Regions from separate parts of the Aquipuribacter sp. SD81 genome, predicted to be linked through region 2. Evidence: predicted binding sites of a transcription regulator. Region 2 holds the regulator's gene; the other holds the start of a gene.
What was found. The regulator LexA, encoded in region 2, represses DNA repair genes until DNA is damaged. The targets are predictions, from matches to a motif close to TCGAACANNTGTTCGA.
Positions count from the first base shown of each region.

Region 1 (15,817 bases), on a different contig from region 2:
CCTACGGCTACGCCGGGCTGGGCGAGGTCGTCGTGTTCGTGTTCTTCGGGCTCGTCGCCGTGCTCGGCACCACGTGGACCCAGGCCCTGGCCGTCGACGCCGGGGCCGTGCTCGCGGCCGTCGCGATCGGGTCCGTGGCGTGCGCGCTCCTCGTGGTCAACAACCTCCGCGACATCCCGACCGACCGCGTCGCCGGCAAGCGCACCCTCGCCGTTCGACTCGGTGACGCGCGCACCCGCGCGCTGTACGGCGTCCTCGTCGCCGGGGTGCCCGCGGTCGCGGTCCTCGCCCTGGTGGCCTCCGGCCGGCCCTGGGCGCTGCTCGCCCTGCTCGCGCTGCCCCTGGCCGCCGGGCCGTTGCGGACCGTCGCCGACGGTGCCCGGGGTCTGGGGCTCGTCCCGGTGCTCGGCGCCACGGGGCGCCTGCAGCTCGTGCTGGGCCTCCTCCTGGGCGTGGGGCTCGCGATCGTCCCCTGACGTCTTGAACACGTTCAGTCCGCCGTGTTCACTGTCGTCGTGGCACCCCGGCGACGACCCGACCAGCCGGACACCCGGACCCTGCTGGTGGAGACCGGCCTGCGGCTGTTCCGCGAGCGCGGCTACGACAGGACGACGATGCGGCTCATCGCGTCGGAGGCCGGCGTGTCCGTCGGCAACGCCTACTACTGGTTCCCCGGCAAGGACCACCTCGTGCAGGAGCTGTACCGCCGGCTGCAGGTCGAGCACCGCGCGGCGGTCGCCGACCGGCTGCCCCTCGGCGGCACGCTCGAGCAGCGCCTGCGCGGGACGTGGCTCGCCGGGCTCGAGGTCTTCGCGCCGTACCGCTCCTTCGGGACGGGTTTCGTGCAGGTCGCGCTGCGCCCCGGCGACGGTGCGAGCCCGTTCAGCGAGGCCAGCGCCGAGGCCCGGCGCCTCGCCGTCGACCTGCTCACCGAGGTGGTCGAGGGCGCGCGCCCGCCCGTGCAGGGCCCGGCGGCCGAGCGGCTGCCGGAGCTGCTGTGGCTCGCGTGGCTCGGCGTCACCCTGTTCTGGGTCCACGACGGGTCCCCTGACGCCGCCCGCTCGCGTCGCCTGGTCGAGCGGAGCGTGCCGCTCGTCGCGCGCCTCGTGCGGCTCAGCCGCCTGCCCGTGCTCCGCGGCACGGTCCAGGACGTCCTCGACCTCGTCGACGAGGTGACGTGAGCACCGACGCGGCGGGCCCGTGGCCCTGGGTCCGCGAGCAGCGGCGCACCGACGCCGGCCTCCGCCTCGTCGGCCGCGCGCTGCTGGAGGGGATGGCCGCGGGCGCCGTGCTGGGGGCCGCAGTCCTGCTGGCGCCGCTGCTCGCCGGGCTCGCCCTGGCACCCGGCGGCGCGCGCGAGGCGGGCCTCGAGCCGGGCTACGTCCTCCTGGTCGTCGCCGTGGCGGCCGCGGTGGGCACGGGGCTGGGCCTGGCCGGCGCGGTCTGCGTCCTCGTCGTCCTCGGGGTCGTCGTCCGTCTCGACCCCCGCAGCTGGCCCGCGTCCTGCGCGGCCTGGCTCGCGCCGGCCGTCGCGGTCACCGCCGCGACGCTCGTCCTCGGGCTCGTCACCGACGTCGGCTGGTTCCTCGGCGCCGCGGCGCCCGCGGGCGTCGTGACGGCGTGGCGCGCGCGACGGGCCCTCGCCGGGTTCCGCGCGGCCGTCGCGGCGTGAGCCTCAGCGGCGGCGTCGCCCCACCGGGTCGAAGGCCTCCGGCCGCCCGCTCCACAGCCACAGCAGCGGCCCGACGACGGGCAGGAAGATGACGACGACGACCCACGCCGCGAACGGCAGGCCGCGCACCTGCGAGGGCGAGGTGCGCATGCAGTCGACGAGCGCGTACACGTGCAGGCCCACCACGACGAGCACGAGGAGGAGGCGCAGCACCCCCGCAGGATAGGTCGGCGCTCGGGGGCGGGGCCCGCGGAGCGCGGCGCCTACCCTGGAGGCATGCGCCCGGTCGCCGTCTACTCCGCCCTCCGCCTGGGCATGTTCCTCGCGGTGTTCCTCGTGCTCCGCCTCGTCGGGGTGGGCGGGATCCTGTCGCTCGTCGTCGCGCTCGTCATCTCCATGCTGCTGTCGTTCGTCGTCCTGCGCCGCCAGCGCGACGCGGTCACCCTCGCCCTCATCGGCTCCCAGGAGCGCCGCCGGCAGGCGAGGACCGACGGCCCGCAGGCCCGGCCCGCGCGGACACGCCGGACGCTGTCGCAGCGGCTGGACTCCGACGCGGCCGCGGAGGACGCCCTGCTCGACGCGCGCGAGCCACGGCCGGACGACCCGGCCGCGGGCCGGGCGGACCGCGCATGAGCCAGGACGCGCCCGACCTGCGACGCGCCGACAGCTTCTGGGAGGCGGTCGGCGGGACCGACACGTTCGAGCGGCTCGTCGCGGAGTTCTACCGCGGGGTCGGCGAGGACCCGGTGCTGTCGGCCATGTACCCGCAGGAGGACCTCGGCCCCCACGGCGCCGCCGCGCAGCGGCTGCGGATGTTCCTCGAGCAGTACTGGGGCGGCCCCACCACCTACAGCGAGCAGCGGGGGCACCCGCGACTGCGCATGCGCCACGCGCCGTTCCACGTCGACCCCGACGCCCGCGACCGGTGGCTCACGCACATGCGCCGCGCCGTGGCGAGCATCGACCTGTCCCCCATGCACGAGGCCGTCCTGTGGGACTACCTCGAGCGCGCCGCGCACTCCCTCGTCAACGCCCCCGACGCCCCGCCCGCCCGCCCGCCGGCCGGCTGAGCGGGGAACGGGGCGCGCGCGGCGCTGTGCCACCCTTGTGACACGTGACCTCCTCGTCCCTGCAGTCCTCCCCGTGGTGGCGCGACGCCGTCATCTACCAGGTCTACCCGCGCTCGTTCGCGGACGGTGACGGCGACGGCATCGGCGACCTTCCCGGCATCACCGCGCGCCTGCCGAGGCTCGCCGAGCTCGGGGTCGACGCCGTCTGGCTGTCCCCCTTCTACCCCTCGCCGCAGAACGACGCGGGCTACGACGTCTCCGACTACCGCGACGTCGAGCCCCTGTTCGGCACGCTCGCCGACGCCGACCGCATGATCGCCGACGCGCACGAGCTCGGCCTGCGGGTCGTCGTCGACATCGTCCCCAACCACACGAGCTCGGAGCACGAGTGGTTCCGCGCGGCCCTCGCCGCCGGGCCCGGCTCGCGCGAGCGGGCCCGCTACCTGTTCCGCGACGGCCGGGGCGAGGCCGGCGAGCTCCCGCCCAACAACTGGGTGTCGGTGTTCGGCGGCCGGGCGTGGACGCGCGTCACCGAGGCCGACGGGTCCCCCGGGCAGTGGTACCTGCACCTGTTCGACGCCACGCAGCCCGACCTCGACTGGGGAAACCCCGAGGTGCACGCCGAGTTCGAGGACGTCCTGCGGTTCTGGCTCGACCGCGGCGTCGACGGCTTCCGCATCGACGTCGCGCACAGCATGGTCAAGGAGCCCGGCCTGCCCGACTGGTCCGAGGACGACCGGCCGATGCAGGGCACCGCGGAGATCAGCGAGACGCGCCGCCCCCCGATGTGGGACCAGGAGGGCGTGCACGACATCTACCGGCGCTGGCGGGAGGTCGTCGACTCCTACGACGGCGACCGCATGCTCGTCGCCGAGGCGTGGGTGACCCCGTACGAGCGCCTCGCCCGCTACACCCGCCCCGACGAGCTGCACCAGGCCTTCAACTTCGACCACTGCGTGGCCGCGTGGCTGCCCGAGGCCCAGCGGGAGGTCATCAGCACGTCCCTCGCCGGCTCCGAGGCGGTCGGCGCACCCACGACGTGGGTGCTGAGCAACCACGACGTGGTGCGGCACGCGTCCCGCCTCGGCTACCCGCCCGCGACCCGGGGTCTGGGTGGCATCGGCCCGCGCGACGAGCAGCCCGACCGCGGGCTCGGCCTGCGCCGCGCCCGCGCGGCGACGCTGCTCATGCTGTCGCTGCCGGGCTCGGCCTACCTGTGGCAGGGCGAGGAGCTCGGCCTGCCCGAGCACACGACGCTGCCCGACGAGGTCCGGCAGGACCCGGCGTGGCTGCGCACCGGCGGCGAGCAGGTGGGCCGCGACGGCTGCCGCGTCCCGATCCCGTGGGAGGCCGACGCCCCCTCCTACGGCTTCGGGCCGGGCGCGGCGTCGTGGCTCCCGCAGCCGCCGGAGTGGGCGGACCTCGCCCGCGACCGGCAGGAGGGCGTCGAGGGCTCGACGCTGGAGACGTACCGCGCGGCGCTGCGGCTGCGGCGCGAGCACGGGCTCGGCCGCGGCGCCCTGCACTGGCTGGAGGAGCACTGCGGTCCCACCTCCCTCGGCCTGCGCAACGGCGACGTCACGGTGCTCGTCGCGTTCGACGAGCCGCTGCCGCTGCCCGCGGGGAGCCGGGTGCTGCTCGCGAGCGGTCCGCTCGACGCCGACGGCACCGTGCCGTCCGACACGACCGTCTGGCTGCGCACGCCCTGACCGGCGACCCCGTCGGGCCGCTGGCCGGGGCGGCGCCCGCGCACTAGCGTGTGCGCGCCCCGGCCGGCACCCCGACCGGCCGCGGCGGCGGAGGTGCGGTGCTGTCGACGGACCCTGCGGTCCCGCCAGGCCGCGAGACCGCCATCCTGCGGGCGGCGGTCGAGTCCGGCCTCGACGGGGTCGTCGTGGTCGGCGACGACGGGCGCATGCTCGCGATGAACCAGCAGTTCGTCGACATGTGGCCGATCCCCGCGGACGTCGTCGCCTCGCGAGACGACGAGGCCGCCCTGCGCAGCGCGATGACCCGGCTCGTGGACCCGCAGGCGTTCCTGGACCGCGTCCACGAGCTGTACGCGGGTGACGGCGGGGCGGCGCGCGACGAGCTGCTGCTGCGCGACGGGCGCGTCCTGGACCGCTGGGGCACCCCGCTGGTCGACGACGACGGGACCCGGCTCGGCTGGGCCTGGTACTTCCGCGACGTCACGCGGGAGCGGGTCGCCGCGCAGGAGGCGATCGAGGCGGGGGAGCGGTTCCGGCGCCTCGCGCGCACGCTGCAGGACAGCCTGCTTCCCCCGCACCTGCCGGACGTGCCCGGCGCCGAGATCGCGGCGCGCTACCTGCCGGGCTCGGAGGTCGTCGACGTCGTCGGCGACTTCTACGACGTGTTCCAGACCGGCGAGCACGAGTGGGCGCTGACCGTGGGGGACGTGTGCGGCAAGGGGGTCGAGGCCGCGACCGTCACGGCGCTCGCCCGCTACACGATCCGCGCCGGGGCCGTCACCCGGCGCTCGCCGTCGGCGGTGCTGCGGCTGCTCAACGAGGCGATGCGGCGCCAGCACCCGGACTCCGAGCGGTTCGTGACGGCGGCGTACCTCGGCCTGGAGCTCGGCAGCGGCGCCTGCCGCCTGCGGATCGCGCTCGGCGGGCACCCTCCGGCGCTGTGCCGGCGCGCCGACGGCCGGGTCGAGCCCCTCGGCACGCCCGGGACGGTGCTCGGCGCCTTCGACGACCCGTCGCTCACCGACGACGGCACGCTCCTGCACCCGGGCGACCGGGTCCTGCTCTACACCGACGGCGTCACCGAGGCCCGGCGCGGGGCCGAGCAGTTCGGCGAGGAGCGCCTCGTCGACGTGCTCGCCGGCTGCGACGGGACGGCGGCGGAGACCGCACGCACCGTGGAGGAGGCGGTGCTGGCCTTCAGCACACGGCAGAGCGACGACACCGCGGTCCTCGTCGTGCGGGTGCCGCCCGCCTGAGCGCCCGGGCGGGCGACCGTCGTCGCACGACCCGTCGCCGCCGTCAGCGCCCGCCGCGCCGGAACACGACCGGCGGTCCCGCCATCGACCCCAGCACCGCCCGCTCCGCCTCGTCGATGCGCCGGGGCGCGCCGCGGGAGAACGAGTACATGACCATCGTCGAGGCCGACACGGCGTGCACCACGCGCTCGCCGGTGTGCGTCGTCGCGACCTCGTAGCCGAGGTCGAAGCCCGCACCGCCGAGGCGCGTCACCCAGATGTCGACGAGCACGCCCGCGGCCGTGTACTCCAGCGGCACCCGGTACTCGATCTCGTGCCGCACGACGAGGGTCCCCGTGTCGGCGCCCGCCTTGACGACCGCGAGCGCCTCGACGCGCGCCTGCTCGGTGTAGCGGAGGAAGTCGGTGTTGTTCACGTGGCCGTAGGCGTCCATGTCGGACCAGCGCACGGCGACGGGCACGGTGACGGCGGGCACGGCGGGATTGTCGCAGCCCGGTCCGCCCCGCCGTCCGCCCCGCGTCCGCCCGCCTCCCGGGCCCCGGCCGGGCAGGCATGGCCGGAGGCGCGTCCGGGTACCGCAGGGGCATGAGCGAGAACACGGAGTACCCGACGGGTACCACCGGCGAGCCGGACGACCTGCGGACACCCGGCGACGAGACCGGGGCGGGCTACGACCCGGACAGCGACCCGGACGCGGACCCCGAGATGCTGAACCCGCGCGACGGGGACGAGGCGGCGGGCTCGCAGACCGAGGACCCCGACTCCGACCCCGACAGCATGAACCCGAGGGAGGGCGACGCGTGAGCGAGCAGGAGGGCGTCGACCGGATCGACGCGGAGGCCACGGCCTCCCAGGACCTCGACGAGGTCGACTTCGACCAGGACCTCGCCTTCGGCGAGGACGGCGACGACGACAACATGGACCGCAGCTACGTGCCGAACGACCGGCCCGTCGCGGCGAACCAGCACGGCACGACGGCCGCCGAGCAGCACGAGGGCAGCACGATCGACGACCGCGTCGCCGCGGAGGAGCCCGAGGTGTTCGGCGACCGTCCCGGCGAGGAGGTCCTGCCCACGGACCAGCCGCTGTCCGACGCGCTCGGCGAGGACGTCGCGTCGGAGGACCTCGCCATGACGGAGGACGACGAGTCCGAGGTCGGGGACCTGCGCGCCGGCCGGCTCGTCGAGCCGGACGAGGGCGTGCGCGAGGACACCGAGAAGGACCTCGTGGCCGATGACGTCGGCGTGGACGCCGGCGCCGCGAGCGCCGAGGAGGCCGCCATGCACGTGACGGACGACCCCCGCGCATGAGCGAGCCGAGCACGGGCGCCGCGCCCTCCCCGGACGAGGGCGCGGAGCGGACCGACCACGACGACCCCGAGATGTACCGCCACCGCGACGACCCCGAGCCGGACGCCGGCGAGGGGACCGGGGACGCCGGGCCCGCCCGGGCGTGAGCAGCAGGGTCCCGCGGGGCAGCCGGTAGGTTCCGGGCGTGAGCACGCGCCCCACACCGGAAGCCCTGCGGGACCAGCTCGTCTCCGACCTCCGGCTGGAGGCGACGGAGGACCCGGACCGCTTCACCGGGCAGAACGTGCACCACCCCTCAGGCCGCGTCTTCGGCGGGCAGGTGCTCGGGCAGTCCCTCATGGCGGCCGGGCGGACGGTCGACGCCGACCGCCTCCCCCACAGCCTCCACGCGTACTTCCTGCGACCGGGCGACCCGAGCGTGCCGATCGACTTCTCGGTCGAGCGGCTGCGCGACGGGCGGTCCTTCAGCGCCCGGCGCACGCACGCGCTGCAGCACGGCCGCCCGATCCTGTCGATGATCGCCTCGTTCCAGACCGCCGACGAGGGCCTCGAGCACGGCGAGCCGGTGCCGGACGCCCCGCAGCCGGAGTCGCTGCCGACCACCGCCGACGTGCTCGCGGGCGTCGAGCACCCCGTCGCGGAGTACTGGTCGTTCGAGCGGCCCATGGACATCCGCAACGTCGACGAGCCGATCTTCCTCCGGCCTGCGACCGCGCGCCGCAGCGACAGCGCGGTCTGGCTGCGCACGACCGCCGCGCTGCCCGACGAGCCGCTGCTGCACGCGGCCGTCATGGCCTTCGCGAGCGACTACTCGCTGCTGGAGGCGGTGCTGCGCCGTCACGGGGTCGCCTGGTCGACGCCGGGGCTGAAGATCGCGAGCCTCGACCACGCGATGTGGTTCCACCGGACCGGCCGCGCCGACGACTGGCTCCTCTACACCCACCGCAGCCCGTCCGCCTCCAACGCGCGCGGGCTCGTGCAGGGGCACATGCACGACCGCCGAGGACGGCTCGTCGCGACCGTCGCCCAGGAGGGCATGGTGCGGGTGCCGCGGGGCTGACCGGGTGTCGCGGCCGACCCCGCCTGCGGCCCGCAGCCGCCGTCGCCGACACTGGGGGCATGGACGGTGAGGGCGCCGGGCGCGACGCGGGCGTACCCGTCCCGCCGGGGCGCCCGCGCCACGCCCGCCGGCACCTCGTCGCCGGGGCGCTCGTCCTCCTCGCGCTCCTCGCCCCGCACGTGGGCGGCGCCGGGCCCCGCGTCGACGAGGCGACGACGCTCGCGCCGGCGGCGGCCGCCGCCCCTGAGCATCCGGCCGGCAGCCCGAGGTGGGCGCTGTACGAGGGCACGCTGCCCGACGGCCGCACGACGTGGCTGCGGTGGGACCCCTGCAGCACGGTCACGTACCGGGTGACGCTGACCGGGGTGCCCACGCGCCTGCGGGCCCAGGTGCTCGCCGAGACGCAGGACGCCGTCGCCGAGGTGGCACAGCGGACGGGGCTGCGTCTGGTGTACCGGGGGGTGAGCGGCGAGGTGCCGCTCACCCGGCCCCGCGACCCGTTCGACCAGTCGGCGGACCTGCTCGTGGCGTGGGTCCGCCCGGACCAGGCCGACGTCGACCTGTCCGGCGGCACCGCCGGGCGGGCCGGCGCACGCGGCATGCTCACGAGCCGGGTGAGCGACGACGTGACGTGGGAGCCCGGCGCCACCGAGCTCGGCCACGTCATCCTCCGCGGCTACGTGGTGCTGGACGCCCCGCAGCTGCTGGCCGAGGGCAAGCCGGCCGCCGGCCCCGGCACGTCACGGCGCAACACGCTGCTCCACGAGCTCGCCCACGCGGTCGGGGTCGGTCACGCCGAGGACCCCACGCAGCTCATGCACCCGCGGCTGCACGCCGGTACCCCCGACGGCTTCGCCGACGGCGACCTGGAGGCGCTGGAGTGGGTCGGGTCCGCGCACGGCTGCCTGAGCCCGCCGCAGGGCGTGCCGGACCTGCAGTAGCCCGGACCTGCAGTAGCCCGGACCTGCAGTAGCCCGGTGGCCCGGTGTCCCGGTGGCCCGTCGACCCCGTGGCCCGGTCGCCCCCCGTCCCGATTGCCCCGCGGCGCGCGGTCAGGGGTGCTCGCGCAGCGCCGAGGCCATCGCGACCTGGTCCCCCAGCACCTCGGTGATGCGGGCCTGGACCGTGCCCATCTGCTCCACCGTGCCGCTGGTCGCGTGGATGCCCGCCTCGACGCTGCGGCTGCTGCGCTGCAGCGCCCCCACGTGGTCGGACACCTTCTGCGTCGCCACGGCTGTCTCCCGGGCGAGGTCCTTGACCTCGCCCGCGACGACGGCGAACCCCTTGCCCGCCTCCCCGACGCGTGCCGCCTCGATGGTGGCGTTGAGGGCGAGGAGGTTGGTCTGGTCGGCGATCCGGCCGATGATCTTGATGACCTCGTCGATCTCCGCGGAGGCGGCCGCGAGGGCGGCGACGTCCTCGCGCATGGCCGCCGAGCGGGCCACCGCCTCCCCCGCGACCTGGCCCGCGTCGCTCGCGGCCCGCTGCAGGCGCTCGACGGTGTCGAGCAGCCGCCGGGAGTTCTCGGCGTCCGCGGCGGCGCGGCGCAGCACGCCGACCCGCTGCGAGACCAGCTGCTGCACGTTGCGCAGCGCGGCCGCACGGGACTCCGACAGCTCGATGGTCTCGGTGACGAAGAAGTCCATGGTGCCGATGACGCGGTCGCCGTCCGTGATCGGGAAGCACACACCCGAGCGGACACCGGCCCGGCCGGCGGCGGGCGCCCGCACGCAGTCGGTGAGCTCGGCGAGGTCCTGCACGAAGACGAGGTCGCGCGCCCGCCACGCCCGCCCGGACAGGCCGACGCCCTCGGCGAAGCTCGCGCCCATCGTGACCTGGCGGAACTCCTCGCCCGCGGAGCCCGACTCCTGCGCGAAGCGCAGCACGCCCGCGGCCTCGTCGAGCGCCCAGAACGAGCCGTACGCCCAGCCGAAGGTCCGGCGGACGGTGTCGAGGGCGACGCGCAGCGCGGAGGTCTCGTCCACCGCGTCGGACACGTCACCGACCACCGTGGTGACGGCCTTGCGGTCGTTGAGCGTCTCCTCGAGCTGGCGGGAGGCGAGGGCCTGCCGCTTGGCCAGGCTCGCGATGCGGGCGATCGCGGCCCACTTCTCGTCGTCGAACCGGGGCATGCACTGCGGGCCGTAGAACTCCATGACCGCGGAGACGGCGCCCCCGGGGTCGAAGATCGGGACGGCGGCGGCCGAGCGGGCGGGGCCCTGGCTGGCCGCGCGCCAGCGCAGGCAGCCGTGGGACGCGGGCACGGACTCGCCCGGCTCCAGCCGTTCGACGACGGCGCGGCGGCCGAGCACCGCGCGCGCGATGAGGGCGTCCGGGACGTCCTCCACCCGGACGGCGTCGGTGGAGGCGGGCAGGGTTCCGGCGAGCGCGCCGGTCTCGTAGCGGAGCTCGAACCGACCGTCGGAGCGGCGGACCCACCGCGCCCCGTAGTCGAGGCCGAGGCAGTCCACGAGCAGGTCCGTCATCTTGACGCGGGCCTCCTGCTCGTCGCGGACGCCGTCGTCGAAGGCGCGCAGGACGGCCTCGAGCGCCTCCACGTCGCGGGGGACGGGGTGCGTCGGAGCGGTCGTGGTGCGGCGCTGGGCGAACAGCGGCATGGGAGCGGTCCTCCGGTCGGGTCGGTGACAGGGGTATCGGCAGCCGCGGGACCCGCCTGAGCACTGGACGGGCCCGAGATGCGCGAGGTCATCCTGGCCGGGCGGGTCGAACACGTGTACGGTGTCGTGGCATGGCACCGGTCCTGCAGGCCTCGCTCTTCGACAGCGTGTTCGACGCGGCGGGCGAACAGGAGGCCGGCGTCGGGACCCATTGGGCCCTCGGCCCGCTCGGTGCCACCGTCGAGCGGGTGCCTCTGGCCCACGGCGCGTGGCTCGACGTGCGGCCCGGGTGGCTGCAGGGCTCGGCCGGGGTCTTCGACTCACTCGTCTCCGGCGTGACCTGGCGGGCCGACGAGCGGCAGATGTATGACCGGGTCGTCGCGGTGCCCCGTCTGCTGTCGTGGTTCGGCGAGCACCAGGCGTGGCCCCACCCGGCGCTCGTCGCCGCCCGGGACGCCCTCGACACCCACTACGGCCTCGCGGCCCCGGACCGCTTCGCCACCGCGGGCCTGTGCTGGTACCGCGACGGCCGCGACAGCGTCGCCTGGCACGGCGACCGCATCGGCCGGAGCCGGCACCACGACGTGATGGTCGCGATCCTGTCCCTCGGCGCGCCTCGAACCCTCGCGCTGCGCCCGGCCGGTGGCGGTGCGACCCACCGCTTCCAGCTCGGGCACGGCGACCTGCTCGTCATGGGCGGGTCGTGCCAGCGCACGTGGGACCACTGCGTGCCCAAGACGACGCGGGCCGTGGGGCCCCGCATCAGCGTGCAGCTGCGCCCCCGCGGCGTCGCCTGAGGGCACCCACCGGCGTCAGAGGGCGGGCGGGGCGGGCAGCACCGGACGGACCGCGTCGGCGGCCGCGAGCACGCGCTCCCGGTCGCGCGGGAACGGGTCGGTCGTCGCGTGGTGCGCGAGGAGCGTGTCGAGCTGGTCGACGAGGGCCGTCACCTGCTCGGGGCGGGCGTCCTCGGCCACCTGCCCGAGCAGCCGGACGGCCCGGACGACGACGTCCGGGTGGTCGAGGCCGTACGCGCGCACCGTGTCGACGACCGTGTCGACGAGCTCGATGAGACCGACGGACGGCGCGACGACCCGCAGCACGCCGTCCTCGTCGACCCGCCGCTCCTCCGGGTGGTCGCGCCGCGCGAGGGCCGCGAGCCCGTCGCTGAGGTCGTCGAGCGCCGTGCGCGCGGTGTAGGGGTCGTTGGTCCCCGGCGACAGCGCCCGCGCGAGCATGTCGAGGAGCAGCTGCACCGAGAAGCCGACGTCCTGCGCGGGGCTGCGCACCGCGGACAGCGACAGCTGGCGGCGGATGCGCGCGGCGAGCGCGGCGGCGTCCGGCACGTCGCCGTGGACGTCGGCGACGACCCCCTCCTCCGCGACGAAGTCACCGGGGCGGACGCGGAGCACCATCACGAGGTCGAGCTCCGCCGCCGTCGCGACGAGGTCGTCGACGTCGACGCCGACGACGTAGCCGGTCCCCGCCGCACGCACCTTGAGCGAGACCGGTCCTTCGGGACCCTCCGCCGCCCGCGGGGCCGGCCCGGCGCCGCTGCGGGCGGGGTACAGGTCGTCGACCGCGTGCCGCAGGTCCTCCCGGACCCGCCGGGCGAGCGTCCACACCTGGATCGAGTCGCTGATGTGGTGGATGAACCACACGAGCAGGCCGATGCTGGCGACCGCGAGCACGACGGCTCCGTTTACCGCGAGGTGCGGCACGAAGGGCTCCTCGGCGGCGGTGCCGTCGAGGGTGCGGATCGCCCGCAGGACGAGCAGGGAGTACAGGAAGGTGGCGAGGTAGGTGCCGAGCACCACCTGGTTGCCCCGGTCGGCCATGAAGTTGCGCACGAGGCGGGGCCCGAACGACGACGAGGTCAGGGCCATGACCGCGATCGTGATGGAGAAGGTCGTGGACGCGACCCCGAGCACGGAGCCGGCTATGGCCGACAGCAGCGTCCGGCTGCCGTCGGCGCCCACGCGGTAGAGCACGTCGACCCCGACCAGTGGCTCGGTCGACGTGCCCACGAGCGACCGGTCGACCTCGATGAGGCCCTGGGCAGCCGCCGCGGCGAGGAGGCAGAGGGCGGCCGGCAGCACCCAGAAGGACTCGCGCATGCGCGTCAGGAACGTCACCGCCCCATGGTGGCGTCACGCGCGCCCCGGGGCGGGGGCGACCCGCCCCGGGGGCCGCACCCGCGAGGGGGCGGGTCCGCGTCAGTCGCGCGTGAGCTTGCGGTGGGTGACGCGGTGCGGCCGGGCGGCGTCCGGGCCCATCCGCTCGATCTTGTTGGCCTCGTAGCTGGCGAAGTTGCCCTCGAACCAGAACCACTTCGCCGGCTCCTTCTCGTCGCCCTCGTAGGCGAGGATGTGCGTGCACACCCGGTCGAGGAACCAGCGGTCGTGGCTGATCACGACCGCGCAGCCGGGGAAGTCGAGCAGCGCGTTCTCCAGGCTGCCGAGCGTCTCGACGTCGAGGTCGTTCGTCGGCTCGTCGAGCAGCAGCAGGTTGCCGCCCTCCTTGAGGGTGAGGGCCAGGTTGAGGCGGTTGCGCTCCCCGCCGGACAGGACCCCGGCGGCCTTCTGCTGGTCCGGGCCCTTGAAGCCGAACGCCGACACGTACGCCCGCGACGGCATCTCGACGTTGCCGACCTGGATGTAGTCGAGCCCGTCGGACACGACCTCCCACAGCGACTTCTTCGGGTCGATGCCGCCGCGGGTCTGGTCGACGTAGCTGATCTTGACCGTCTCGCCGACCTTGACGGTGCCGGCGTCCGGCTCCTCCAGGCCCACGATGGTCTTGAACAGCGTGGTCTTGCCGACGCCGTTGGGCCCGATGACGCCGACGATGCCGTTGCGGGGCAGCGTGAAAGACAGCCCGGAGATGAGCTCCCCGCGCTCGTCGAAGCCCTTGTGCAGGTCCTGCACCTCGATGACGGTGCTGCCCAGGCGCGGGCCGGGCGGGATCTGGATCTCCTCGAAGTCGAGCTTGCGGGTGCGCTCGGCCTCCGTCGCCATCTCCTCGTAGCGGGCCAGGCGCGACTTGGACTTGGTCTGGCGGCCCTTGGCGTTCATCCGGACCCACTCGAGCTCGTCCTTCAGGCGCTTGGCGAGCTTGGCGTCCTTCTTGCCCTGGACCTGCAGGCGCTCCTGCTTCTTCTCCAGGTAGGTCGAGTAGTTGCCCTCGTAGGGGTACAGCCGGCCTCGGTCGACCTCGGCGATCCACTGCGCGACGTTGTCGAGGAAGTACCGGTCGTGCGTGACGGCGAGCACGGCCCCGGCGTAGGAGGCCAGGTGCTGCTCGAGCCAGTTCACGCTCTCGGCGTCGAGGTGGTTGGTCGGCTCGTCGAGCAGGAGCAGGTCGGGCTTGCTCAGCAGCAGCTTGCACAGCGCGACCCGGCGGCGCTCACCGCCGGACAGCACGGACACGTCGGCGTCCGGCGGCGGGCACTGCAGCGCGTCCATCGCCTGCTCGAGCTGGCTGTCGAGGTCCCACGCGTCGGCGTGGTCCAGCGCCTCCTGGAGCTCGCCCATCTCCGCCATGAGCGCGTCGAAGTCGGCGTCCGGCTCGCCCATGGCCGCGCTGATCTCGTTGAAGCGGTCGAGCTTCTGCTTGATCTCGCCGAGGCCCTCCTCGACGTTGCCGAGGACGGTCTTCTCCTCGTTGAGCGGCGGCTCCTGCAGGAGGATGCCCACGCTGTAGCCGGGCGACAGCCGGGCCTCGCCGTTCGACGGCTGGTCGAGCCCCGCCATGATCTTGAGGATCGTCGACTTGCCGGCGCCGTTCGGGCCCACGACGCCGATCTTGGCGCCGGGGTAGAACGACATCGTGACGTCGTCGAGGATGACCTTGTCGCCGTGGGCCTTGCGGGCCTTGTACATCGTGTAGATGAATTCCGCCACGACCGTCAAGGCTAACGCCGGGTCGGCCCGGCGGCGCTCACCGGACGACGCCGGCGCTCCCGGCCCCGACGACGACGCCCGCGAGGAGGCCGACGGCGAGGACGCCGACGGCACCCGCCAGGGCCGCCGCCCCCGCCCACGGCCGCGGCTCGGCGACGCCCGCGTCGGTGCGGAGCGGCCCCGCGCGGAACACGGGCGCGACCCAGCGCAGGTAGTAGAAGAGCGAGGCGACGGTGTTGACGGCGGCGACGACGGCCAGCCACGCCGCCCCGCCGTCCCACGCGGCGGCGAAGGTCGCGAGCTTGCCGGCGAAGACCGCCGTCGGCGGGGTCCCGACGAGACCGAGCAGCGCGACGACGAGCGCGCCCGCGGTCCACGGGTGCGCGCGGGCGAGGCCGCGCCACTCCTCCAGCGCCCCGCGGCCGGGGTGGGCGGCGACGACCGCGAAGGCCGCGAGGTTGGTGACGGTGTAGCCGGCGAGGTAGAGCAGCAGGCTCGGCAGGGCGAGCGTGCCGTCGACGACCGCGACGGGCAGCAGGACGTAGCCGACCTGGCTGACGGTCGACCAGCCGAGCAGGCGGCGGGGGTCGGTCTGGGTGAAGGCGGCGAGGTTGCCCAGCGTCATCGACGCCACCGCGAGCACCCCGACCGTCACGAGCACGAGCCGGGACGTGCCCGCGGCCGCGCCCCCGTCGCTCGCCGCCTCCACGAGCCGGTAGGTGGCGAGCAGGGCGCCCACCTTCGGCACCGTCGTGAGGTACGCGGCCACGGTGACCGACGCACCCTGCGCCGCGTCGGGCACCCAGAAGTGCCCCGGCACGCCGCCGGCCTTGAACATGAGCCCGGCGAGCACGGCGACGAGGCCGAAGCCGACGGCGCCGGGCGGGGCCCCGGGCAGCGCGGCGGCCAGCTCCGCGTACGTCGTGCCCCCGGTGACGGCGAAGAGCACGGTGACGCCGAGCAGCATGACGATGCCGAGCAGGGCACCGAGCAGGTAGGTCTTGAGCGCCGCCTCCGCGGAGCGCGCGGTGCCGGGCAGGCCCACCAGGGCGTACAGCGGGATGCTCGAGAGCAGGAACCCGACGGCGAGCACGAGCAGGTCGTCGGCCGAGGCGACGACGAGCGCGCCGAGGGTGCCGAGCAGCAGCAGCGCGTACGTGTCGGACTCGCGGGGGCTGCCGCCCAGCTCGTCGACCCCGAGGCCGACGACGAGCAGGGTC
Region 1 covers NZ_JBBAYJ010000009.1:5,996-21,812, reverse strand. The annotation lists gene WAA21_RS07010 (1,4-dihydroxy-2-naphthoate polyprenyltransferase) at 1-476, shown strand, start outside; gene WAA21_RS07005 (TetR family transcriptional regulator) at 516-1,181, shown strand; gene WAA21_RS07000 (hypothetical protein) at 1,178-1,672, shown strand; gene WAA21_RS06995 (PLDc N-terminal domain-containing protein) at 1,676-1,885, opposite strand; gene WAA21_RS06990 (DUF4229 domain-containing protein) at 1,949-2,305, shown strand; gene WAA21_RS06985 (globin) at 2,302-2,742, shown strand; gene WAA21_RS06980 (glycoside hydrolase family 13 protein) at 2,787-4,451, shown strand; gene WAA21_RS06975 (PP2C family protein-serine/threonine phosphatase) at 4,550-5,707, shown strand; gene WAA21_RS06970 (acyl-CoA thioesterase) at 5,751-6,182, opposite strand; gene WAA21_RS06965 (hypothetical protein) at 6,293-6,511, shown strand; gene WAA21_RS06960 (DUF5709 domain-containing protein) at 6,508-7,017, shown strand; gene WAA21_RS06955 (hypothetical protein) at 7,014-7,163, shown strand; gene WAA21_RS06950 (acyl-CoA thioesterase) at 7,202-8,077, shown strand; gene WAA21_RS06945 (hypothetical protein) at 8,137-9,018, shown strand; gene WAA21_RS06940 (methyl-accepting chemotaxis protein) at 9,130-10,695, opposite strand; gene WAA21_RS06935 (alpha-ketoglutarate-dependent dioxygenase AlkB) at 10,827-11,492, shown strand; gene WAA21_RS06930 (DUF2254 domain-containing protein) at 11,508-12,830, opposite strand; gene ettA (energy-dependent translational throttle protein EttA) at 12,912-14,597, opposite strand; gene WAA21_RS06920 (NADH-quinone oxidoreductase subunit N) at 14,635-15,817, opposite strand, start outside.
Region 1: the regulator LexA is predicted to act here: its motif matches at 10,802-10,817, upstream of WAA21_RS06935 (alpha-ketoglutarate-dependent dioxygenase AlkB).

Region 2 (15,817 bases):
CACGAGCTCCTCGACGGTGCCGTGGCGCACGCTCGGGCCCACGGCGCCGAGGTCGTCGAGGGCTATCCCGTCGACGCCGCGGACGGCCGGGTCGACAGCGTCGCCGGCTACGTCGGGTCGGTTCAGCTGTTCGAGCGCGCGGGCTTCGTGCGTGTGTCGGCGACGACGGCGCACAGCGCGCGACGGGTCCGCTGGGTCGTGCGACGCGAGCTGGGCACGTGAGGAGGCCCCGCGAGTGACGGCGCGGACCGGCCCGTGCCTCAGGACCCGCCGGCCAGCACCTCGGTGAGCCGACGCGCGAAGGCCTCCGGCTGCCCCGCGTAGCCGTGCTCCCCGCCCAGGAACCCGCCGTGGTGGCTCGGGAACACGACCGCGACGTCCTGCCCGAGCAGCCGGGCCGTCGCTTCGGACGTCCGGGCGGTGAACGTGCCCGCGGACTCCTCGCCGACCGCGACGACGACCCGGGTCGGCGCCGCACGGATCGCGTCCACGTCGAGCTGGTAGCCGCTGACCGCCCACGAGCGGTCCGACAGCAGCGGGTCGTCGCGCGAGCCGTCGTCCTCGGCGGGCATGCCGAGCTGCGCCGGGTCAGGGGCGGGCTGGTCGAAGTAGGCGTCGGTGTACTCGCCCTGCCACGACGTCATCACCATGAAGGCGGCCATCCCGGCGCCCCAGCCCCTTGCCTCGTAGGCGTCCCGGACGGCGGCTCGGGCGCGCTCGGCCGCCGTGGCGTCCGGCAGGACGGGGATGAGCGGGGGCTCGTGCGCGACGAGTGTGGCGACGTCCTCCGGATGGGCGGCGACGAGCGCGAAGGCGGTGACGGCGCCCCCGCTGCTGCCGAACACGTCGACCGGGCCCGCGCCGAGCGTCTGCACGAGGGCGTGCAGGTCCTCTGCCTGGACGGTGGGGTCGTGGTCGTCGCGCCCGTCGGTGCGAGTACTGCGGCCGAGACCGCGCGGGTCGTAGGTCACGCAGGTGCGGTCGGGCAGGAGCCCGGCCAGCGTCGCGAAGCCGCTCGCGTCCATCGGCTGGCCGACGAGCAGGAGCGGGGGACGGCCGTCCGCGGTCGGCAGCGGACCGTGGACGTCGTAGGTGAGGGCTGCGCCGTCGGTGTCGAGCGTCGAGGTGGTCATGCCGGTGAGGACGGTCGCCGGCACGGGAACTCATCGTCCGACGGATGACGGGTGCGGCGCCCGGCTCCGGGCGGCCGGAGGTCGTGGCCGGCCGTCGGGTCGGGCAGCATGACCGCGCGCGGACCGGTCCGCGCCGACGCCGGGGAGGGCGCACCGCTCGTGGACACCAGACTGCCGAACGCGACGCAGGACCCGCCGCCGGAGGCCCTGACCATCCGCGTCGACCCGCGGACCGACCCCCGGCTCGCCGGTGCCGACGTCCTGCGGCAGCGGCTGTCGGCTGCACGCAACGTGCTCGTCCTCACCGGGGCGGGCGTGAGCGTGGCCAGCGGCCTGCCCGCGTACCGAACGCCGGCCACGGCCACAGGCGGCCCTGTGTCGCCCTACGCCGACGACGAGCTGCCGCCGGAGCTCGACGGTCGGCTGCTCCTCGGCTCCCTCCCCGCGGTGTGGTCGGCATGGGGGCCGCGCCGGACGGAGATCCTGGCCGCGCGGCCCAACGCCGCGCACCTCGCGATCGCCGCGTGGCTCGCGGCGGCGCCGACCGGCGCCCGGCGCACGCTCGTCACGCAGAACGTCGACGACCTGCACGAGCGTGCAGCCGGGCTTCCGGTGACGGCGACCGCGACCGGCGGCGGCCCGACGGAGTCGCCCGTCGCGCACCTGCACGGCCAGCTGCTCGTCTCGCGGTGCGTGCGCGACCCCGCCTGCCACCGCGCCCCGGACGCCGCAACCTGGTCCGAGCCCCCGTCCTGCCCCGGTTGTGGTGGCCCGCTCCGTCCCGACGTCGTGCTCTTCGGCGAGCCGGTCGACCTGGACGCGCAGTGGCAGGCCCGGCGCGCCGTGCGGGCGTGCGACGTGCTCCTCGCCGTCGGGACGAGCGGAATGGTCTCCTCGGCGAGCGCGCTGCTGCGGTACGCACGCGACGTCGGTGCCCTCACCGTCGCGGTGAACCCGGACCACGCCGCGCCCGACGGCCTGCCCCTGCACGGCAGCGCTCCGGACCGCTACGACGTCCACGTCCGGGCGCCGGCGGAGGTCGCGCTCCCGCTGCTCCTCGCCGACGGAGCGGACGACCCGGCGGCAGCCGGCGTCCGCACGGTCGCGTCGGCCCTCCCGCGGGCGGGCACCGCACCTGCCCGTCCCCAGGTCGGCGCCGAGCCCGCCACCGGGCGGCACAGTCGCTGGTGGGCACCGCTCAGTTCAGCCCGACCCACCGGCGCCGACACGGCGGTCGAGGCGGCGGCGCGCCGGGCCGGTGACGCGCTGCTCGGCTGCGCGGTGGGCGACGCCCACGGTGAGCGCTTCTTCGGGCCCGCCGGCGCCGCGCTCGACCTCATCACCCGGCGGGTTTTGCCCGACCCGCCGCCGGGAGGGCTCCGCTGGACCGACGACACGTTGCAGCACGCGAGCGTCGTGGCGGTGCTGCGGCGCCACGACGGGGAGGTGCCGCCGGACGCCCTGGCGCAGCACCTCGCCCTCCACCTCGACGTCGGTCGCGGCTACGGCCGCGGGTCGCGCGAGCTGCTGTGGGCCGTCCGGCTGGGCGCCGACTGGCGACGGGAGTCGGCGTCGCTCTTCGGCGGCGGCTCGTGGGGCAACGGCGCCGCGATGCGCTCCGCGGCCATCGGCGCGTGGCACGCCGGCGACTGGCGCGCGGCGCGGGACGTCGCCGCCCGCCAGGCGGTGGTCACGCACGCGCACGACGAGGGACGCGACGGCGCCGCGGTCGTGGCCGCCGTCGCCGCCGTCCTCGCCGGCTCACGCGGCGGCGACCTGCCTCCGCGCGAGCTGCTGCTGGCCGCCGCCGACGGTTCGTGCGCGCCCGGCCGGCTGCGCGACGGCATCACCGCCGCGGCGGACCTGCTCGCCCGCGGTGAGATCGGTGACGACGTCGAGACCGTGAGGTCCGTCGCCGGAGCGCTCGGGACGGGGCAGGAGGGCGCCTCGTGGGACACCGTGCCGTTCGTGCTGTGGTCGGTCCTGCAGGCTCCGGACGACCTCGAGGCCACGTTCTGGCGCACGGTCACCGGCCTCGGCGACCGGGACACCACCTGCGCGATCGCGTGCGCGCTCGTCGCCTGCCGGACCGGCGAGGACGACACGCTGCGGGGTTGGGCCTCGCGGGTGGAGGCCCTCCCCCGCATGTGAGTGCCGGCGTCGTCGGTCCCGGACAACGGCGCCCGCCCGGCACGACGCCGCCCCCGGTCCCGCGACGGGACCGGGGGCGGCGTGGCTCTCGTCAGCCCTCGAGGCGCCTCAGAGCAGCATCAGCTGCAGCCGCTCGTGCTGCCGCAGCCCTCGCACACGTAGCACGAGCCGGCCGGGCGCATCTTGACCCCGCACGTCAGGCACATGGGGCTGTCCTGCGTGCGGCCCTGGATCGCCTCCATGAGCTCGGCCGAGGAGTGCACCTGCGCGGGCAGGGGCGCTGCGGCGGCCGCGGGAGCGGGCGCCGCCGGGGCCTCCTGCGCGGCGGGCTTCGCCTGCTCGACCGGTGCGGACTGGGCGTACACGTCGGCGTCGTACTCGCCGTCGTCGTCGGCGTCGTAGGTGTCGACCGGCTCGTACGAGCCCGTCTCCAGCTGCCGCTGCCGCTCCTCGGCGGTGTGGATGCCGAGCGCGGACCGCGTCTCGAACGGCAGGTAGTCCAGCGCCAGGCGGCGGAACACGTAGTCCATGATCGAGGCGGACATGCGCACGTCCGGGTCGTCGGTCAGACCGGCCGGCTCGAAGCGCATGTTCGTGAACTTCTCGACGTAGGTCTCCAGCGGCACGCCGTACTGCAGGCCGATCGACACGGCGATGGAGAAGGCGTCCATCATCCCGGCGAGGGTGGAGCCCTGCTTGCTCATCTTGAGGAAGAGCTCGCCCAGGCCGTCGTCGGGGTACGACGAGCTGATCATGTAGCCCTGCGCGCCGCCGACCGTGAACGACGTCGTGTTGGCGGGACGCTTCTTCGGCAGCCGGCGCCGCACGGGCCGGTACTCGACCTTGACCTCCTCGGTCGCGGTCGTGGAGCCGGACTCCTTGGCCGAGGACCCGCTGGACAGCGGCTGGCCGACCTTGCAGTTGTCGCGGTAGATCGCGAGCGCCTTGAGGCCGGACTTCCAGCCCTCGTAGTAGACCTCTGCGACCTCCTCGACCGTCGCCTCCTCCGGCATGTTGACCGTCTTGGAGATGGCCCCGGACAGGAACGGCTGCACCGCGGCCATCATGCGCACGTGGCCCATCGGCGCGATGGAGCGCTGGCCGATCGCGCAGTCGAAGACCTCGTAGTGCTCGGGCTTGAGACCAGGCGCGTCCACCACGTGCCCGTGCTCGGCGATGTAGGCGACGATCGCCTCGACCGTCTCCTCGGTGTAGCCGAACTTCCGCAGCGCGCGCGGGATCGTCTGGTTGACGATCTGCATGGACCCGCCGCCGACGAGCTTCTTGAACTTGACCAGCGAGAAGTCCGGCTCGATGCCGGTCGTGTCGCAGTCCATCATGAAGCCGATCGTGCCGGTGGGGGCCAGGACGCTCGCCTGGCTGTTGCGCCAGCCGTTGGTCTCGCCCGTCTTGTTGCCGGCCTCCCACACCTTGGTCGCGAGGGCCTGCACCGAGCGGTCCATGGGGTGCATGGTGCGGATCGCGTCGTTGGCGGCCTGGTGCTTGCGCATGACGCGCTTGTGGGCGTCGGCGTTGCGGGCGTAGCCCTCGTACGGGCCGACGACGGCGGCGAGCTCCGCGGAGCGCTTGTACGACACCCCCGTCATGAGGCTCGTGATGCTCGCCGCCAGCGCCCGGCCGCCGTCGGAGTCGTAGGCGAGGCCCGAGGCCATGAGCAGCGCGCCGAGGTTGGCGTAGCCGATGCCGAGCTGGCGGAACGCCCGCGTCGTCTCCCCGATGGGCTCGGTCGGGAAGTCGGCGAAGCAGATGGAGATGTCCATCGCCGTGATGACGAGCTCGACGCTCTTCGCGAACTGCTCGGCGTCGAAGGTGCCCTCGCCCGTGAGGAACTTCAGCAGGTTGAGGCTCGCGAGGTTGCAGCTGGAGTTGTCGAGGTGCATGTACTCGCTGCACGGGTTCGAGGCGTTGATGCGCCCGGACTCCGGCGTGGTGTGCCAGTCGTTGATCGTGTCGTCGTACTGGATGCCGGGGTCGGCGCACTCCCACGCCGCCTGCGCGACCTGCTGCCACAGCGCCCGGGCGTCGACGGACTCGATGACCTCGCCCGTGGAGCGTGCCCGCAGCCCGAAGTCCGTGCCGTTCTCGACCGCGCGCATGAACTCGTCGCTCACGCGGACGGAGTTGTTGGCGTTCTGGTACTGCACGCTCGTGATGTCGTCGCCGCCGAGGTCCATGTCGAACCCGGCGTCGCGCAGCGCGCGGATCTTGTTCTCCTCGCGCGCCTTGGTCGCGACGAACTCGGCGATGTCCGGGTGGTCGATGTCGAGGACGACCATCTTCGCCGCCCGGCGCGTGGCGCCGCCGGACTTGATGGTCCCGGCCGAGGCGTCGGCGCCGCGCATGAAGGACACCGGGCCGGACGCGGTCCCGCCGGAGGACAGCAGCTCCTTGCTCGAGCGGATGCGCGAGAGGTTGAGACCCGCACCGGAGCCGCCCTTGAAGATGCGCCCCTCCTCGGCGTACCAGTTGAGGATCGAGTCCATCGTGTCGTCGACGGCGAGGATGAAGCACGCGCTCACCTGCTGCGGCGCGGGCGTGCCGACGTTGAACCAGACGGGGCTGTTGAAGCTGAACACCTGGTGCAGGAGCATCCACGTGAGCTCGTGCTCGAAGACCTCGGCGTCGGCGTCGGTGGCGAAGTAGCCGTGGTCCTTGCCGGCCTTGGTGTAGGTGAGCACGACCCGGTCGATGAGCTGACGGAGGCTCCGCTCGCGGGTGTCGCTGCCGACCGCCCCGCGGAAGTACTTCGTCGTGACGATCGAGGAGGCGTTGACCGACCAGAAGTCGGGGAACTCGACGCCGCGCTGCTCGAAGATCGTCTCGCCGGTCTTCCAGTTGGTCTGGACGACGTCGCGCGACTCCCACGTCACCTCGTCGTACGGGTGGACGCCGGGGGTCGTCCACACCCGCTCGACGGTGAGGCCGGCGGCGCCGGGTGCGGTCTGTCGGGTCGACGAGGTCGTGTCGGTCATGCGGGCTCCCCTGGGGTGACGGTCGTGCCGGACGGCGTGCGGACGGTGCTCTGGACGGGTGCGGGTGCGGTCTGCTGCTGGTGCGCGCACTGCTGCTCGGGCTGCTGCTCGTGGGCGGCGCGCTCGACGCGGAGGAGGGTGATCGCCTCCTCGAAGTCGGCGAGGGACTCGAAGGCCCGGTACACGCTGGCGAAGCGGAGGTAGGCGACCTCGTCGAGCTCGCGGAGCGGCCCCAGGATCGCCAGCCCGATCTCGTGGGCGTCCACCTGGGCCGCCCCGGTCTGGCGGACGGCCTCCTCGACCTTCTGCGCGAGAAGGGCGAGGTCGTCCTCGGAGACGGGCCGGCCCTGGCACGCCTTGCGGACGCCCGAGAGGACCTTCTCCCGGGAGAACGGCTCGGTCGCGCCGGAGCGCTTGACGACGGTGAGGCTCGCCGACTCCACGGTCGTGAAGCGACGGTCGCAGTCCTGGCACTGACGCCGGCGGCGGATCGCCGTGCCGTCGTCCGCCGTGCGGGAGTCGACGACCCGGGAGTCGCCTAACCGGCAGAACGGGCAGCGCACGACGCACCCCCTTCCCCCGCCCCTGTGGACGGACCTGTGCGGTACCTGTTGACGACGGCACCTCACCGTGTGGACCACCTGTGGACCAGATGTGGATGAACCACACGGGTGTAACTACTAGATGTTGTGGCAACGGTAGCAGCGACCACCGACAACGCAAGAGGGCGGCGCCGCCTTCCGACGGCGTGTCGTCGGGTCGCGGCGCCGCCCTCGGGGACGCATCTCCCCGTGGCCGACCCGCTCCTGCAGGTCAGCCGGGGGTCGTGGTGCTCAGCGGGTGGGGACGAGGAGCCGGTCGCCGGCGAGCACCGTGCTCGAGGCGAGCTCGTTGAGCCGGACCACGTCGTGGACGACGGCACGCGGGTCCCGGTCGGGTGCGTGGTCGCGCGCGAGCGACCACAGCGTGTCGCCCGGGTCGACGACGACGCTGACCGCACCGACCGCGTCGGCGTCGACCGAGGTCGCGCCCACCCCGGACACGACGCCGGAGCGGCCGTCGCCGGCGGAGGCCCCGGGGGCGACGAAGGACGCCGCCGCGACCCACACGAGCAGCACCGCGAGCGCCGCTGCGGCTGTGGTCGCGACCCACGCGAGGGCGCGCACGACGACGCGGCCGCGCCGGGTGAGCACGAGGGCCGGACGGCGGCCTGGGGCGCGGTGGAGCGTCGGGCGGAGCGGGGCGGCGGCGGTGGTGCTCATCGGTTCCTCCTCTGGACAGGTGTTCGGTGGGGGCTCGCGCCTTCGAACGTCTGTACGTTAACCTCAGGTCGAGGGTTTGTCGAGCGTGTGTTCGACGGACGGCGACACGCCGCCCGCGGTGCTTGTGAACACGTGTTCGACCTCCTAGCGTCCTGATCACCCGGACGACGGGTCAGCGGCACGCACCGAGGAGACCCCGGGGGTCGGACACAACCCCCGGCGAGGACGACGGAGGACGACATGGCAGGGCAGGACCTGGAAGGGCTCACCGAGCGCCAGCGCCGGGTGCTCGAGACCATCCGCGAGGCCGTCCGCACGCGCGGGTACCCGCCGTCGATGCGGGAGATCGGCGAGTCGGTCGGCCTCACGTCCCCGAGCAGCGTCGCCCACCAGCTCGCCACGCTCGAGCGCAAGGGCTACCTGCGCCGCGACCCGCACCGCCCGCGGGCCATCGAGGTCGTCGGGCCCGAGGACGCGCGCCGGCGTCCGGCCCCGACCGGCGACGTCACGGCGGTCGTCGAGCCGGAGGCCGCCGAGGAGCCCGGGGCCTGGCGTGCGGGCGCCCACGACGAGGGCAGCCCGATGCCGGAGGCGAGCATGGTGCCGCTCGTCGGCCGCATCGCCGCCGGCGGACCCGTCCTGGCCGAGGAGGTCGTCGAGGACGTCTTCCCGCTCCCCCGTCAGGTCGTGGGCGACGGCACGCTCTTCCTGCTGCAGGTCGTCGGCGACTCGATGGTCGACGCCGCGATCTGCGACGGCGACTGGGTGGTCGTGCGCCAGCAGCCCGTCGCGGAGAACGGCGAGATCGTCGCCGCCATGATCGACGGCGAGGCGACCGTCAAGACGTACCGGCGTCGGGACGGGCACGTGTGGCTCATGCCGCACAACCCGCTCTACACGCCGATCCCGGGTGACGACGCGACCGTCCTCGGTCGGGTGACGGCGGTCCTCCGCCGCGTCTGAGGCGTCGGAGGCGTCGCCGCGCTCAGACCGGGGTCCGTGCGAGCGCCGCTGCTCCCGCGGCCGACAGCGCGTCCGCGGCGCGGTCGACGTCGTCGCCGTCGTTCCACAGGTGGAAGGACACCCGCGCGCGACCGGCGCGGCTGGCGACCGTGACCCCGGCGTCGCCGAGGGCGGCGACGACGCGGCCGTCCGCGTCGGGCACCACGAGGACGGGACGGCCCGCCGGCTCCCAGCCGAGGTGGGCGCGCAGCGCGTCGGCGAGGTCCGCGCCGTGGCGGCGGCGCACGTCGACCGGCAGGTCGAGCAGCACCTCGAGCGAGGTCTGCGTGCCGACCCACGCGAGCCACGCGGGGCTGACGTCGAAGCGCCGCGCGTCGGCGGCGACGCGCAGCCCGGGGCCGTAGACAGACCCCCACACGTCCTCCCCGGCGTACCAGCCGGCGTTGTGGCCGCTGAGGCGGTCGGCCACGGCGGGGCGGACCGTCAGGAAGGCGCTGCCCCTGGGCGCGCACAGCCACTTGTAGGCCGAGCAGACCGTGACGTCCCACGCGGCCGCGTCGACGTCGAGCCAGCCGGCGGCCTGCGTGGTGTCGCACACCGTGAGCGCACCGCACGCCGTCGCGGCGGCACGCACCCCGTCGGCGTCGACGACCCGCCCGTCCGCGGACTGCGCGAGCGAGAAGGCGACGACGTCGGGCCGCAGCCGCTCGGTCGCCTCCGGGAGGTCCTCCAGCGGCACCGCCGCAACGCTCACCCGGCGCCCGGCCTGAGCCTCGAAGGGCCCGCACACCGAGCTGAACTCGCCGGCCACCGTGAGCACCCGCGCCCCGTCGGGCAGGGCCACCGCGACCTCGGCGACGAGGACGGAGGCCTGCGAGCCGACCGCCACCCACGACGGCTCCACGCCGACGAGCCGCGCATAGAGGCGCCGCGAGGCCTGGACGTGGCGGTCGTACGCGACAGCGCACGCCCGCCCGGCCTGCCACGCGTCGACCGCCTCGTGCACGGCCGTCGCCGTGGCTCGCGGAGGCAGCCCGAGGGTCGAGGCGTTGAGGTAGCCCGGAGCCGGTGCCCACGCGGAGGTCGTCACCCCGACAGCGTGCCCACCGCCGCGGTCATGCCACAAGCAGCAGGTTCTTCCGCGACCCATCCACAGGGCTTATGGGTCGTCGTAGGCTGCCGCCCTTGCCCCTCGACGTCGACGTGCTGCGACTGCTCCGGGCCGTCTCCGAGGAGGGCTCGGTGTCGGCGGCCGCCCGGCGGCTGGGCGTAAGCCAGCCCGCGGCGAGCCAGCAGCTGCGCCGGGCGGAGCGCGTCATGGGCACCGCGCTCGTCGAGCGGGTCGGCCGCCGCTCGCGGCCGACGGAGCCCGGCCGCGTCCTCGCCCGCCACGCCGTCGCCGTGGAGGCGCTGCTCGCTGTCGCCGAGCGTGAGGTGCAGGCGGTCGCGGGGCTCGCCGCGGGGACCGTGCGCCTCGTCGCGTTCCCGTCGGCGTCCGCGCGCCTCGTCCCGCGTGCGCTCGCCGCGCTCCGCGCGGCGCACCCCGGGCTGCAGGTCGCCCTGCAGGAGGTCGAGCCGCCGGACTCGGTGCGGCTCGTCCGCGACGGCGAGGCGGACGTCGTCGTCACCTTCTCCTACGACCTCACCGACGGCACCGACGGCACCGACGGCACCGACGGCACCGACCGCACCGACCGCGTGTCGGACCTGGCCGGCCTGCACGTCGCGCCGCTCCTCCTCGACGAGGTGAGGCTCGCGGTGCGGGGCGACACAGCGTGGGCGCGACGCGACCGGGTCGCGGTCGCCGAGCTGTCGGACGAGGACTGGATCGCGGGCTGCCCGCGCTGCCGGGGCCACCTCGTCGACCTCGCCGCCGCCGCGGGCTTCCGGCCCCGGCTGCGGTACGAGACCGACGACTACGTCGCGGTCCTCGGGCTCGTGGCGGAGGGGCTGGGCGTCGCGCTGCTGCCCGGGCTCGCCGGCAGCCACGTCGCGGACCGGGACGTCGTCACGGTGCCCCTCGACCCGGTGGCGCGGCGGCGGGTCGTGGCCGTGACGACGCCCGACCTCGCGCGGGTGCCCGCCGTCGCCGCGGTCCTGCAGGCACTCGTGGGGAGCGCGACGGACCGGCCGTCCGGCGTCGCCGTCAGCCGGTAGCCGCCCGTGCGTCGCCGGCGGAACCGGCGGTGGCGCGCAGCCGCTCGAGCGCCGCGAGGACCGTCGCCCGGTCCGTGGTCCGCCACATGGGCGGCAGCGCCTGCAGGAGCGCGTCGCCGTAGCGGCGGGTCACGACGCGCTGGTCGAGGACGGCGACGACCCCGCGGTCGGCGGTGCTGCGCACGAGGCGTCCCGCGCCCTGCGCGAGCAGGGTCGCGGCGTGCGCGACCGACACCGTCATGAACCCGTTGCCGCCGCCGGCGGCGACCGCCTCGGTGCGGGCCTGCGCGAGCGGGTCGTCGGGGCGGGGGAACGGCACCCGGTCGAGCACGACGAGGCTGCACGAAGGCCCGGGCACGTCGACGCCCTGCCACAGCCCGAGCGTGCCGAAGAGGCAGGTGGGCTCGTCGTCGGCGAACTGCCGGACGAGCGTCGGCACCGCGTCGTCGCCCTGGCACAGCACCGGCAGGTCGGTGCGCGCGCGCACGACCTCCGCGGCCCGCTCGGCGGCCCGGCGCGAGGAGAACAGGCCGAGGGTGCGACCGCCCGCGGCCTCGACGAGCGCGACGAGCTCGTCCCACAGCGGCTCCCCGTGGCCGTCACGGCCCGGCGGCGGCAGGTGCGCGGCCACGTAGAGGATCGCCTGGCGGCGGTAGTCGAAGGGGCTGCCGACGTCGAGACCGGTCCACCCGCCCCGACCGAGCCCGAGGCGGCGCGCGAGGGCGTCGAAGCCGCCCGGCCCGACGAGCGTCGCGGACGTCGCGACGACGGTGCGGGTGTCGAGGAGCCGGCTGCGGAGCAGCCCGGCCACGCTGAGCGGCGCCGCGACGAGCACGTGACCGCGGCGCTCGTCGTCGTCGAGCCACACGACGTCGGTGCCGGTGGGCGCCTCCGCCGGCGCCTCGGCCTCGGCCTCGGCCTCGGCCTCGACGGCGTCCTCGTCGTCCGTCTCGCCCTCACCCGCCGTCCCGCCCCCCGCCGCGGGGCCGGCCGTGTCGTCGCGGTCCGGGCGGGGGACGCCGGCCAGCCGCTCGGCGGTCCCGACGACCTCGAGCAGGGCCGCGCGGCCGGCCTGGCTCCGCGCGGCGCCCGCGTCCTCGCCGGCGGGCTGGTCGCGCGGCAGGGAGCGCAGCGTGCCGCGCGCGGCGGTCGAGACCAGCAGCAGCGCGTCCTGCACCGTGGCGGACGGTCCGTCGGGCAGCCGGCCCGGCGTCACGTCGGCGAGCGCCCGCTCGAGCCCGTCGGCCGCCCGCTCGAGGTCGCGCACCTGCGAGGCGTCCGCGCCGGACCGGCGGGCGGCCCCGGCCGCGGTCCGGACGGCGGTGGCCGTGAGGTCCCGCGACAACGTCGTCGTCACCCGGTCGACGAGGTCGTGCGCCTCGTCGACGACGACGACGTCGTGCGGCGGCAGGGTCTGCAGGCCCTCGACGGCGTCGATGGTGAGCAGCGCGTGGTTGGTGACGACGACGTCGACCTCCCGCGCGCGGGCGCGTGCGTCCTCGCTGAAGCACTCCGCGGCCGCGGGGCAGCGCTGCGCTCCCAGGCACTCCCGCGCCGTCACCGACACGGCCCGCCACGCCCGGTCCGACACCCCGGGCACGAGCTCGTCACGGTCGCCGGTCGTCGTGGTCTCCGCCCACTCCCGGGCCCGCGCGACCTGCAGCTCCAGTCCCGAGCGAGGTCCCGCGGAGCCGTCGTCGGCGCCCCACAGCGACAGCGCGTCGTCCTCCTCGGCGTCGCCGCCGTCCAGACGGTGCCGGCACACGTAGTTGTTGCGGCCCTTGACGAGCTGCCACGTGGGGCGGCGTCCGAGCGGGCCCTCGAGGGCGTCGGCCAGGCGCGGCAGGTCGTGGCGCACGAGCTGGCCCTGCAGCGCGAGCGTCGACGTCGCGACGACGACCCGCTCGCCCCGGCGGACCGCCGCGGCCACGACCGGGACGAGGTAGCCCCACGACTTCCCGGTGCCGGTCCCGGCCTGGACGAGCAGGTGCCGGTGCTCCGTCACGGCCTCGGCGACGGCGCGCGCCATCTGCTCCTGCCCGGCGCGGGGGGTGCCGCCCGTCGCGGCGACGACCGTCGCCAGCAGCCCGGCCGCCTCGTCCGCGAGGTCCGCGGCAGCCGTGGCCGGCTCGGCGGCGCCGCCCTCCGGCGGCGCGGCGGCGGGCTCGGTCACCGGAGGGAGGCTAGCGGTCCTCCGCCTCGTGCAGCGCCGCCGCCAGCGCCTCGTCGACCCTCGCCCGCACCCGGGTCCCCGCGGGCTCGTGGTCGACCGCGAGCACCTCCCCGTCGTCGTGGACCCGGCTCACGAGGTCGCCGCGCGTGAACGGCACCACGACGTCGACCTCGACGTCCGGGTGGGGCAGGTCGGAGGCGATGCGCTGCAGGAGCGCGTCGATGCCCGAGCCGGTCCGCGCCGACACCGCCACCGCCGCGCGCTCCCGGCGCAGCAGCCGGTCGACGACCTCGGGGTCGGCGACGTCGCACTTGTTGAGGGCGACGACCTCGGGCACCCGGTGCGCGTCGACGTCGGCCATGACCGCGCGGACGGCCGACAGCTGGCCCTCGGGGTCCGGGTGGGACGCGTCGACCACGTGGACGACCAGGTCGGCCTCCGCCACCTCCTCCAGCGTCGAGCGGAACGCCTCGACGAGCTGGTGCGGCAGGTGCCGGACGAAGCCGACGGTGTCGGCAAGGGTGACGGCGCGACCGTCCGGCAGCTCGGCCCGGCGCACGGTCGGGTCCAGGGTCGCGAAGAGCGCGTCCTCCACGAGCACGCCGGCCCCCGTGAGCCGGTTGAGCAGGCTCGACTTGCCGGCGTTCGTGTAGCCGGCGATCGCGATCGACGGCACCGCGTTGCGGCGGCGGCTGCCGCGCTTGGTCTCCCGCGCGGTGCGCATGTCGGCGATCTCGCGCCTCAGCTTCGCCATGCGGGTGCGGATGCGCCGCCGGTCGAGCTCGATCTTGGTCTCACCGGGGCCGCGGGAGCCGATGCCGGCACCGCCGGCGACCCGGCCACCGGCCTGCCGGGACATCGACTCGCCCCAGCCGCGCAGGCGCGGGAGCAGGTACTCCAGCTGCGCGAGCTCGACCTGCGCCTTGCCCTCCCGGCTCTTGGCGTGCTGGGCGAAGATGTCGAGGATCAGCGCGGTCCGGTCGACCACCTTGACCTTGACGACGTCCTCCAGGCTGCGCCGCTGCGACGGCGACAGCTCGCCGTCCACGACGACGGTGTCCGCGCCGGTCGTCGCGACGATGTCGCGGAGCTCGGCCGCCTTGCCGGAGCCGAGGAACGTCGAGGGGTCCGGCTTGTCGCGACGCTGCAGCAGCGCGTCGAGCACCTGCGAGCCGGCGGTCTCGGCGAGGGCGGCGAGCTCGGCGAGGCCCACCTCGGCGTCCTCGACGCCGGCCGAGGTCCAGAGCCCGGCGAGCACGACGCGCTCCAGCCGGAGCTGGCGGTACTCGACCTCGGTGACGTCGGTGAGCTCCGTGGACAGGCCCGCGACGCGGCGCAGCGCCTGGCGGTCGGCGAGGTCGAGCTGGTCCCCGTCGTACGCGTCGTACCCGTCGTCGGGCCCGCCCGGCTCGAGGCCGTCGAGGGGCTCCGGCCGGCGGGCGTCGCGCGGGGTGGGGTCGGTGTGTGTGCGTGGCATCGTCCTGCCAGGATCGCACGCGGTGGCCTGTCGGCCCCAGCCGATTACGCGTCAGGGAGGCGGCGTGGACCTGCTGACCGTCCTCGGTCTCCTCGGTGGGCTCGTCGTCCTCGTCGTCGGCGGGGAGCTCCTCGTGCGGGGGGCCGGCGGCCTCGCGCTCGCGCTCGGCCTGTCCCCGCTCGTCGTGGGGCTCACGGTCGTGTCCTTCGCGACGTCGGCGCCCGAGCTCGCCGTCACCCTCGACGCGAGCCTGTCCGGCTCGCCGGGCCTCGCGGTCGGCAACGTCGTCGGCAGCAACATCGCCAACGTCCTGCTCGTGCTCGGCGCGAGCGCCGTCGTGCTGCCGCTCGTGGTCCGCACGCGCGTGGTGCGGCAGGACGTGCCGGTGATGATCGGCCTGTCGGTCGTCGCCCTCCTGCTCGCGCTCGACGGCAGCATCGGGCGCCTCGACGGCCTGCTGCTGCTCGTGCTCCTGCTGCTGTACGTCGGGCGGACGGTCTGGACGTCGCGGACCCGGCGCGACGACGACGAGCCGGGCGTCGCCCCGGGGACGGACGAGCCCGTCCGGCGCGGCAGCGGGCGGCGCCGGACGGTCGTCGACGCCCTGCTCGTGGCGGCGGGCGTCGCGCTGCTCGTGCTCGGCGCCCGCCTGCTGGTGGGAGCCGCGACCGACATCGGCGAGGCGCTCGGCGTCAGCGAGCTCGTCATGGGCCTCACGGTCGTGGCCGTCGGCACGTCGCTGCCGGAGCTCGCGACCTCGGTCGTCGCGGCGGTCCGCGGCCAGCGCGACATGGCTGTCGGCAACGTCGTCGGCAGCAACATCTTCAACCTCGGGGCGGTGCTGGGTCTGGCCGCCCTCATCAGCCCGGACGGCGTCCCGGTGTCGCGCGGGGCCGTGGTGCTCGACCTACCGGTCATGGTCGTCGTCGCGCTCGCGCTCCTGCCGGTGGTGTTCACCGGGGCGGCCGTCGCCCGCTGGGAGGGGGTCGTCTTCGTCCTCTACTACGGCGTGTACGTCACGTTCCTCGCGCTCGACGCCACGGGCCACGACGCCGTGCCCGTGCTCGGACGGGTGGTGGTCGGCTTCCTCGCGCCCCTCACCGCCCTCACCCTGCTCGTGCTCGTCGGCGCCGAGGTCAGGCGACGCCGCCGGCGCACGGCGAGAGGCCCGGAGGGGAGCCCGGCACCGTGAGCGAGCAGCAGCCCCACTACTTCGACGCCGACCCGGCGGCGCCCGCCCGCGCGCGCGAGCTCTCGCTCGACCTCGACGGCCGGGCCGTGCGGGTGCGGACGGCGGCGGGGGTCTTCAGCGGCGACCGGCTCGACCCGGGCACGGCCGTGCTGCTGCGCTCGGCGACGGACGTGCCCGCGGGCGGGGACCTGCTCGACCTCGGCTGCGGGTGGGGACCGCTCGCCCTCGCGCTCGCGGCCCGCGCCCCGGCGGCGACGGTGTGGGCGGTCGACGTCAACGCCCGCGCGCGAGCGCTCACGGCCGAGAACGCCGCCCT
Region 2 covers NZ_JBBAYJ010000019.1:45,471-61,287, reverse strand. The annotation lists gene WAA21_RS12415 (GNAT family N-acetyltransferase) at 1-222, shown strand, start outside; gene WAA21_RS12410 (alpha/beta fold hydrolase) at 261-1,157, opposite strand; gene WAA21_RS12405 (ADP-ribosylglycohydrolase family protein) at 1,242-3,284, shown strand; gene WAA21_RS12400 (vitamin B12-dependent ribonucleotide reductase) at 3,404-6,277, opposite strand; gene nrdR (transcriptional regulator NrdR) at 6,274-6,840, opposite strand; gene WAA21_RS12390 (LysM peptidoglycan-binding domain-containing protein) at 7,111-7,539, opposite strand; gene lexA (transcriptional repressor LexA) at 7,780-8,502, shown strand; gene WAA21_RS12380 (aminotransferase class V-fold PLP-dependent enzyme) at 8,525-9,592, opposite strand; gene WAA21_RS12375 (LysR family transcriptional regulator) at 9,688-10,659, shown strand; gene WAA21_RS12370 (ATP-dependent DNA helicase) at 10,649-12,832, opposite strand; gene hflX (GTPase HflX) at 12,843-14,309, opposite strand; gene WAA21_RS12360 (calcium/sodium antiporter) at 14,374-15,501, shown strand; gene WAA21_RS12355 (class I SAM-dependent methyltransferase) at 15,498-15,817, shown strand, end outside.